One region of the Pikeienuella piscinae genome, then DNA from elsewhere that is predicted to be linked to it. Evidence: riboswitches for the same ligand, from Rfam matches in the RefSeq annotation. Region 1 holds a riboswitch; the other holds the start of a gene.
The links. A riboswitch is a leader RNA that binds a small molecule or an ion and turns the genes downstream of it on or off. The one in region 1 is predicted to bind thiamine pyrophosphate.
Positions count from the first base shown of each region.

Region 2: another riboswitch for thiamine pyrophosphate. It lies ahead of thiB (thiamine ABC transporter substrate binding subunit); the one in region 1 lies ahead of thiM (hydroxyethylthiazole kinase).

Region 1 is NZ_CP049056.1:804,495-808,759, reverse strand. Features, by position in the region: gene G5B40_RS03850 (TenA family protein) at 1-258, opposite strand, end outside; gene thiD (bifunctional hydroxymethylpyrimidine kinase/phosphomethylpyrimidine kinase) at 255-1,064, opposite strand; gene thiE (thiamine phosphate synthase) at 1,061-1,687, opposite strand; gene thiM (hydroxyethylthiazole kinase) at 1,684-2,469, opposite strand; TPP riboswitch at 2,517-2,611, opposite strand; gene G5B40_RS03830 (multidrug effflux MFS transporter) at 2,801-3,985, shown strand; gene G5B40_RS03825 (shikimate dehydrogenase family protein) at 4,056-4,265, shown strand, end outside.
Region 2 is NZ_CP049056.1:3,405,159-3,409,423, forward strand. Features, by position in the region: gene G5B40_RS16185 (ABC transporter permease family protein) at 1-896, opposite strand, end outside; gene thiB (thiamine ABC transporter substrate binding subunit) at 872-1,864, opposite strand; TPP riboswitch at 1,904-2,005, opposite strand; gene aroC (chorismate synthase) at 2,282-3,382, opposite strand; gene smc (chromosome segregation protein SMC) at 3,434-4,265, opposite strand, start outside.

The sequences.
Region 1 (4,265 bases):
ATCATCGACGAGGCCGTGAACCGTGGCGGCTGCGCGGCGGATATCGCCGATCCTGTCGGCCTTCGCCGCGGCGAGCGACCAGGCGCGCGCGAAGTGGATCAGGAACAGATAATCCTGGCGGAGATAGTGGAGATAGCACGACCGCGGGAGCGAGCCGTCGCCGAGCGCCGAGACGAACCGGTGCCTTGTATAGGCCTCCCAGTCCGGTCGGCAGTCGGCGCGAAGCGCGGCGAAAAGAGGCGAGCCGTGATCGGTCATGAATTTCTCCAGAGCTTGTGGAAATGGTGGACAGGGCCATGGCCCCGGCCAACTTCGAGGCGGTCCGCGGCGGAGATCGCGCCGGAGACGTAGTCCTTGGCCGCACGGGCGGCGGCGGGCGCGTCGCACCCGCCGGCCAGCCGGGTCGCGAGGGCGGCGGAAAGCGTGCAGCCCGTGCCGTGCGTGTTGCGGGTCTTCGTTCGCGGGGCGTCGAGCCAGTGGATCTCGCCGGCCTGATCGGCGAGACAGTCGGGGCTTTGCGCGCCCGTCAGATGACCGCCCTTCAGCAGCGCGGCGCGCGACCCGAGGTGACGAAGGCGGCGCGCCTGCGCCTCCATCTCCGCCGCGGCTACAGCTTCGGGTTCGTCGAGAAGCGCGGCCGCCTCGGGCAGGTTCGGGGTCACGATGTCCGCAAGCGGCAGAAGCCGGTCGCGAAGCGCCCCGACCGTGTCATCCGTGAGAAGCCGATGGCCGCCCTTTGCGACCATGACCGGATCGAGAACTACGTTGCGGGCACCGTTGCGGATCAGCGCAGTGGCGACCGCCTCGGCGATCCCGGCTGTGGCGATCATGCCGATCTTCACCGCATCGACGCGTATGTCGTCAAACACCGCGTCGATCTGGGCGGCGACGAAGGCGGGCGCGACCGTTTCGACGCCGGTGACGCCCTGCGTGTTCTGCGCCGTCAGCGCGGTGATCGCGGCCATGGCGTAACCGCCATTCGCCGCAATGGCCTTGAGGTCTGCCTGGATGCCGGCTCCGCCCGAGGGGTCGGAGCCGGCGATGCTCAGCACATTGGGAATCATGGTCGCCTCCAGGCGTCGAGAAGGGCGCGCGCGGCTTGCTCCGGGTTGTCGGCGTCGCAGATTGCGGAAACGACTGCGAGCCCTGCGCCACCCACGCTGCGGATCGGTGCGGCGTCCCGCGCGGTGACGCCGCCGATGGCGACGCAGGGAAGCCGCGCGGTGCGCGCAATGACGGCGAATTCCGCCAGCCCGATCTGCGGCGCATGGTCGGGCTTCGTCGCGGTGGCGCGGATCGGGCCGACGCCGAGATAGTCGACCATCGCCGGGTCGACGGCGGCCAGTTGACCGGCGTTCTCGATGGAGAGGCCGAGAATCGCGTCCGACCCGATCATCGCGCGGACGTCGGCGACGGCGGCGTCCGTCTGGCCGACATGAACGCCATCGGCTCCGATCTCCGCGGCAAGATGCGCGCGGTCATTGACGATCAACGCCGCGCCGAACGGCGCCAGCGCGGCGTGAAGCCGGCGACCGAGGGCGGTGAAGTCGGCGTCCGGCATCGTCTTGTCACGGAGTTGGACCGTCCTTACGCCGCCGCGGACGGCGCCGACGGCGGCTTCCTCGACCCCGCGCCGGGCGGACGGATCGGTGATGAAATAGACCGAAAGATCGAGACGCCGCCTCATGCGATCCGCGCGCCCGCGTCGAGCGTCGCCCCGTCGACCGTGGCGAGCGCGTCAAGGAAGGCGACGGCGAAACTGCCGGGTCCTTCGGCCCGCGCCGCGGCTTTTTCGCCGGCGAGGCCATAGAACGCCAGCGCGGCGACGGTCGCCTCGAAGGGGTCCTCCGCCGTCGACGCGAACGCGGCGACCACCCCGGTGAGCGCGCACCCGAGCGCTGTCACCTTCGGCATCAGCGCATGCCCGTTGTCGACCCGCGCCACGCGCGCGCCGTCGGTGACAAAGTCCTCCGGTCCGGTGACGGCGACGACGCCGCCGGTTTCACCCGCGATCGCGCGGGCCGCCGCCTCCGCGGTCTGCACCGTGTCGCCGCTGTCAACGCCCTTTCCCGCTCCGCCCTCCGCGGCGAGCGCGAGAATTTCCGAAGCGTTTCCACGCACGATCCCGGGTCTGAGCGCGAGAAGCTCCGCGCCGGTCTGGCGCCGGTAGCTGGTGGCCCCGACCGCCACCGGGTCGAGCACCCAGGGCTTGCCGGCGTCGCTGGCGGTCTTCGCGGCGGCTTTCATCGCGTCGACCCAGGGGGGAGAAAGCGTGCCGATATTGATCGTAAGCGCGCTCGCTAGGGCGGCGAACTCGGCGGCCTCCTCACGCGCGTGGACCATCGCCGGCGACGCGCCTGCGGCGAGCAACACGTTCGCCATCACGTTCATCGAGACGAAATTGGTGATGTTCTGCACCAGCGGCGCCGTCTCGCGCATCGCTTCCAGCAGGGCTCCCGGCGTTTTCATAAGTCGCCTCCTTCGTTGCGGAGACGGCGGGGGGAACAGCCGGGCTAGGATGCTCTTCCGCGACTTCCTCCGCTGGTATGGTCCAGGTCAGGTTCAAAGGGTGCTTCTCAGCCCGCTATCGCGGACGCCCCTGTCACGGCGTTCAATGTGGCCCACGCCGCGCGCCTCGTAAACCCCCTCAAGTTGGCGGCGACGCGCGGGCCGTCGGTGTGCGGCGCGGCGCGCGCGGCCGGGCCGCTTGCCGTCCGGCGTCGGGTTGATACTGTCCCACGAAATCTTCCGATTCGCGGCGCGGTCGGAACCACGTTGGCGCCCGCGTTCAGGAGCATTCATGTCGTCCAGTCTTTGGCGTAGTGCGCTCGTGCTCGGGACGCTGGCTCTTGTCGGGCCCTTCGCGATCGACATGTATCTTCCCGCGATGCCGGCGATCGCCCTCGATCTCGGCGTCCGCGAAACCGCGGTGCAGGCGACCATCACCGCCTATTTCATCGCCTTCGGAATCGCCCAGATGGTCTATGGGCCCTGGGCCGATCAGGCCGGACGAAAGCCGCCAATCTATGTCGGCGTCGGGATATTCCTCATCGGCTCGGCGGGCGCGGCGCTCGCGGGAAGCGTCGATGAACTGATCGCCTGGCGCTTTCTTCAGGGCCTCGGCGGGGCGGTGCTGATGGTGTTGCCGCGCGCCATCATCCGCGACATGCACACCGGGGCCGAGGCGACGAAGCTGATGGCGCTGATCATGCTGGTGATCTCGATTTCGCCGATGCTGGCGCCGCTGGCCGGCAGCGCGGTCATCGCGCTGGCCGGCTGGCGGGTGATTTTCGCGACGCTCTTCGCCGGCGCGCTGATCAGTCTCGCGATGACCGCGACGATGCTGCCGGAAACCCTGTCCGCGCCGCGCCGGAGACCGGTCAACATGCGCTCGCTCATTGCCGGCGCGCGCCGGCTTCTGACCGATGCGCGCTTCATGGGGCTGACCTTCATTGGGGCCTTCGGGATGGGCAGCTTCTTCGTCTTTCTCGCCTCCGCGGCGTTCGTCTACACGGGCGAGTTCGGGCTCAGCCCGACCGGGTTTTCGCTGGCGTTCGCGATCAACGCGGTCGGCTTCTTCAGCGCCTCGCAGGCGGCGGGGCCATTGGCGTCGCGAATCGGGTTGGCGCGGGTGATCCGGCTCGGGACCGGGCTTTTCGCGATTTTCTCGTTGGCGCTGCTGGGAATCGCGCTGACCGTGGGCGCGACCCTGCCGCTCGTGGTCGGTTGCCTTTTTTTCGGGAACGCCGGGCTCGGGCTGGTGATCCCGACCACGATGGTGATGGCGCTTGACGATCATGGCGAGATCGCGGGTCTCGCCTCTTCGCTGGGCGGCACGATGCAGATGCTGACGGGCGGGGCGATGATCGTCGCCGCCGGGCCGTTCTTCGATGGAACCGCGACGCCGATGATCGCGGTGATCGCGCTTTGCGGCGTCGCCGCCTTCGGCCTCACGCTCGCCACGCTCGGCGTACGGAGGGCCTGATCAGGCCGCCATCGCTCTCGACGCCGAACACGCCTAGATTGCGTCCGAGCCGCTTCGAAGGGGTCATTCCATGCCCGATATCCTCCTTGGCCTGATCGGCGATAACATCGCGGCGTCGAGGGCGCCGGCGTTTCACGAACTCGCCGGACTGCTGGCCGGGTTGGATGTGCGCTATGAACGGCTGGTCCCACATGAGATAGGCGTCGATTTCGACCGCGTGTTGGCCGATTGTCCGGCCAGGGGCTATCGCGGCGTCAATATCACCTATCCCTACAAGGAG
Region 2 (4,265 bases), 1.8 Mb from region 1:
GCGATCACCGCGCCGTCCCCCCAGCGCGCCGCCGCGCCGCGCCCGTCCCAGCGCAGCGGCGCGCCGCCATGCCCGGGGCCGAACGCCGCCGGCGCCGATAGCCGGGCCGCGAAGAGCGCGAGCCCGAGGCAAAGCGCGAATTGCAGCCCGGCCAGCAGCGCCGCGCGGCCGAGGTCGAAGTCGAAGCGCATTGCGTGATAGATCGCCAGTTCCAGCGTCGTCGCGCGCGGCCCGCCGCCGAGCGCCAGCGCCACGGCGAAGCTGGTGGCGCAGATGAGAAAGATGAGGGCGAAGGCGCCGGGCGCCGCCGCGCGGAGCGCCGGCCATTCCAGTAGTCGGAACAGTGCGGGCCCTTCGACGCCGAGCTGCGCCGCGAGCCGCCAGCGCTCCGCCGGAATTTCCGCCCAGCCCTGCAGCAGCATCCGCGTCGCCAGCGGCAGGTTGAAGAAGACATGCGCGATCAGCACCCCCGGCAGCCCGTAAATGTCGAGCCGCCCGAAGCCGACGGCGAGCAACGCCTGGCTGACCATCCCGGAGCGCCCCCAGATCGCCACGACACCGAGAATGGCGACGATGACCGGCAGCAGGAAGGGGGCGCCGAGAAGGCTGACCACCGCGCCGCGTCCCCGGAACCGCCGCCGGGCGAGCGCGCGGGCGAGCGGGATGGCGAGGGCGACGGAGATCAGCGCCGAAAGGAACGCCTGCAGTGTGGTGAAACGCAGCGCCCGCCAGTCCGGCGCGGAGAGCCCGGCCCCCGCCTCGGCCGAGACCGCGAGCACCGCGACCGCGCCGATGGTGAGCGCGAGCACCAGCGCGAGCGCCGCCCCACCGCTGATCGCGACGGCGGGATGGAGGCGGACGCGGCCCGCGCTCACTTGCTGAGCGCCTCCAGCCATTCGGCGAGCGCGGCGTCGCGCGCCGATTTCGCCTCCGACACCGGGTAGATCAGCGTTTTCTGCGGTCGGGGCAGGGTGGTGAACCCTTCCGGCAGGCCGGCTGAGGGGGTCTTCGCCGGGTACATCCAGTTGGTCTCCGGGATCGCCGCCTGAAAGCCGTCGGTGAGCATGAATTCGAGGAACCGGTCGGCGAGCGCGGGCTGGTCGGTCGCCGCCAGCTTGCCGGCGATTTCGACCTGCATGTAATGGCCCTCGGAGAAGATCGCGGCGGCCTTAGTGTCGTCGCTCTCGGCGATGGCGTGATAGGCCGGCGAGGTGGTGTAGGAAAGCGCCATCGCCGCCTCGCCCTCCAGGAACATGCCATAGGCTTCCGACCAGCCCTTGGTGACGGTGACGATGCGGGGCGCGAGCCGTTCCCAGACAGCGCCGGCTTCGTCGCCGTAGATTTGCTTGACCCAGAGCAGCAGCCCGAGGCCCGGCGTCGAGGAGCGCGGGTCCTGGATGACGATAGTCACGTCATCGGGCGCGTCGAGCAACGCCGCGAGGCTTCCAGGGGGCGTTGCGAGCCGGGTCTTGTCGTAAACGAAGGCGAACCAGCCCCAGTCATAGGGAAGGAAAACAGGGTCGGCCCAGCCGCCGGGTACATCGGTTTCGGGCGTCAATCCGTGCGGGGTGAAGAGGCCGGTCGCCGCCGCGTCGGCGGCGAGATTTGCGTCGAGGCCGAGGACGATATCGGCCTCTGTCGCCGCGCCTTCCAGCTTGATCCGACCGAGAAGAGCGGCGCCGTCGCCGGCCGCGACGAATTCGAGATCGCAGTCGCAGACCGCCTCGAAATTCGCCTCGATCTTCGGGCCCGGGCCCCATTCCGTGACGAAACTGTCATAGGTGTAGACGGTCAGTTTCTCGGTCGCATTCGCGCCACCCGCGAGAATGAGGGCGAAAACCGCCGTGGTGAGGGAGGTTCTGATCACGCTCGACTCCTCTGTTGCGGCGCAAGAAGAGCGTGAGAGGAACTCTCTGGCCTTTCCTACGCCGGCATGATCCGGGTCAGGTTCAACGGGTTCGCTTGACGCATCTCAGCCGCTGACGCGGCCCCCCGAGGCGAGGGGGACACTAGGCCGGGCGCCGAGCCGGGTCAATGAGAGGGGAAAGCGGGCGCGGGGGCGGCGTGGCTATCGCATGTTATCGCGCGCGATAAGGGGGTCAAACATCTGAAAAGTAAAGAAATTCGAAAACCGTGTTCGCGATGGCGCGGTATTCGGGGGTTTCAGGTCGCATGGTCCGCCCGCTCGTTCCCCGGTTTCCCGGCCGTGAGCCGGGACCTTGTGAGGCGGGGCTGTGCTGTCGGGGTTCTGGGTCAGGCCCGGGAGCTTGTCGCCGGTGGCTTAGCCGACCTCGCCGCCGCCGTCGCCGATCTGGCCGCGATGCATCAGGACATGATCGAGCAGAACACAGGCCATCATCGCCTCGCCCACCGGCACGGCGCGGATGCCGACGCAGGGGTCGTGCCGACCCTTGGTGACGATCTCGGTCTCCCGCCCGGCCTTGTCGACTGTGGCGCGGGGGCTGAGAATCGAGGAAGTGGGCTTGACCGCGAAGCGGACGACTACGTCCTGGCCGCTGGAGACGCCGCCGAGGACGCCGCCGGCGTGGTTGGAGGTGAAGACCGGCCCGCCCTGGGTCATCCGCATCTCGTCGGCGTTTTCTTCGCCGGTCAGCTCGGCCGCGCCCATTCCGGCCCCGATCTCGACGCCCTTGACGGCGTTGATCGACATCATCGCGCCGGCGAGGTCGGCGTCGAGCTTGGCGTAGATGGGCGCGCCGAGCCCGGCGGGAACGCCGGAGGCGGTGACCTCGATCACGGCGCCGATGGAGGAGCCGGATTTGCGCAGACCGTCGAGGTAATCCGCCCAGAGCGCGGCGGCCCTGGCGTCGCCGGTCCAGAACGGATTGCGCTCCACTTCGGCCCAGTCCCAGTTCTCCCGGCGCGCCTCATGCGCGCCCATCCGCACCATCGCGCCGCGAATGCGGAGGTCGGGGAGCAGCGCTTTCAGCGCTTCGCGCGCGACGCCGCCCGCCGCGACCCGCGCCGCCGTCTCGCGCGCCGAGGAGCGGCCGCCGCCTCTCGGATCGCGCACGCCGTATTTCATCCAGTAGGTGTAATCGGCGTGGCCGGGGCGGAATTTCTCCGCGATCTCCGAATAATCCTTTGAACGTTGATCGGTGTTGCGGATCATCAGCTGGATCGGTGTTCCGGTCGTCACGCCTTCGTAGACGCCGGAGAGTATCTCTACCTCGTCGGCCTCGCGGCGCTGCGTGGTGTATTTGTTCTGGCCGGGTTTGCGCCGATCGAGCCAGTGTTGAAGCATTCCCGGCTCCAGCCGCAGGCCGGGCGGGCAGCCGTCGACCGTCGCGCCGAGCGCGGGCCCGTGGCTTTCGCCCCAGGTGGTGACGCGGAACATGCGACCATAGGTGTTGAACGACATCGGACGCTCCTTCAGCCCGCCATGTAGCGGAGCGGCGGCGCGAAGGAAAGGTTAGCCGGCGACCATCGCCTCGGCCAGTTTCAGATCGACGGAGACGAGCTGGCTGACGCCCTGTTCGGCCATGGTGACGCCGAACAGCCGGTCCATCCGGCTCATGGTGACGGCGTGGTGGGTGATGATCAGGAAGCGGGTCTCGGTCCGCCTGGTCATCTCGTCCAGCAGGTCGCAGAACCGCCCGACATTGGCGTCGTCGAGCGGCGCGTCGACCTCGTCGAGAACGCAGATCGGCGCCGGGTTGGCCAGGAATACCGCGAAGATCAGCGAGAGAGCGGTCAGCGTCTGCTCACCGCCCGAAAGCAGCGAGAGCGTGGAGAGTTTCTTGCCCGGCGGCATGCACATGATCTCCAGTCCGGCCTCCAGCGGATCGTCGCTCTCGACCAGCACGAGATTGGCCTCGCCGCCGCCGAAAAGGTGCTTGAAGAGGGTGGAGAAGCTGCTGTTGACCTCATCGAACGCGGCGAGAAGGCGCTCGCGCCCCTCTCCGTTCAACTCGGCGATGGCGTGGCGGAGCTTCGCGATGGCGGCTTCGAGGTCGCCCTTCTCACGGGCGAGGGCGTCGCGTTCCTCGCTGGCGGCGGCGGCGTCCTCCTCCGCCCGGAGGTTCACCGCGCCGAGGCTGTCGCGCTGGCGGCGAAGCCGGGCGATCTCGATCTCCAGCGCTTCGGCGGCGGGGAGGTCCCCGGCGGCGTCGATGCGCTGGAGAAGCGCCTCGGGCGCGCATTCCATTTCCTCGCGGATACGGGTGGCCGCTTCGCGCACCCGCTCGGCCGCGGCCTCGCTCTGGGTTTCGCGGCGGGCGCGGGTTTCCCGCGCGGCGGAGGCT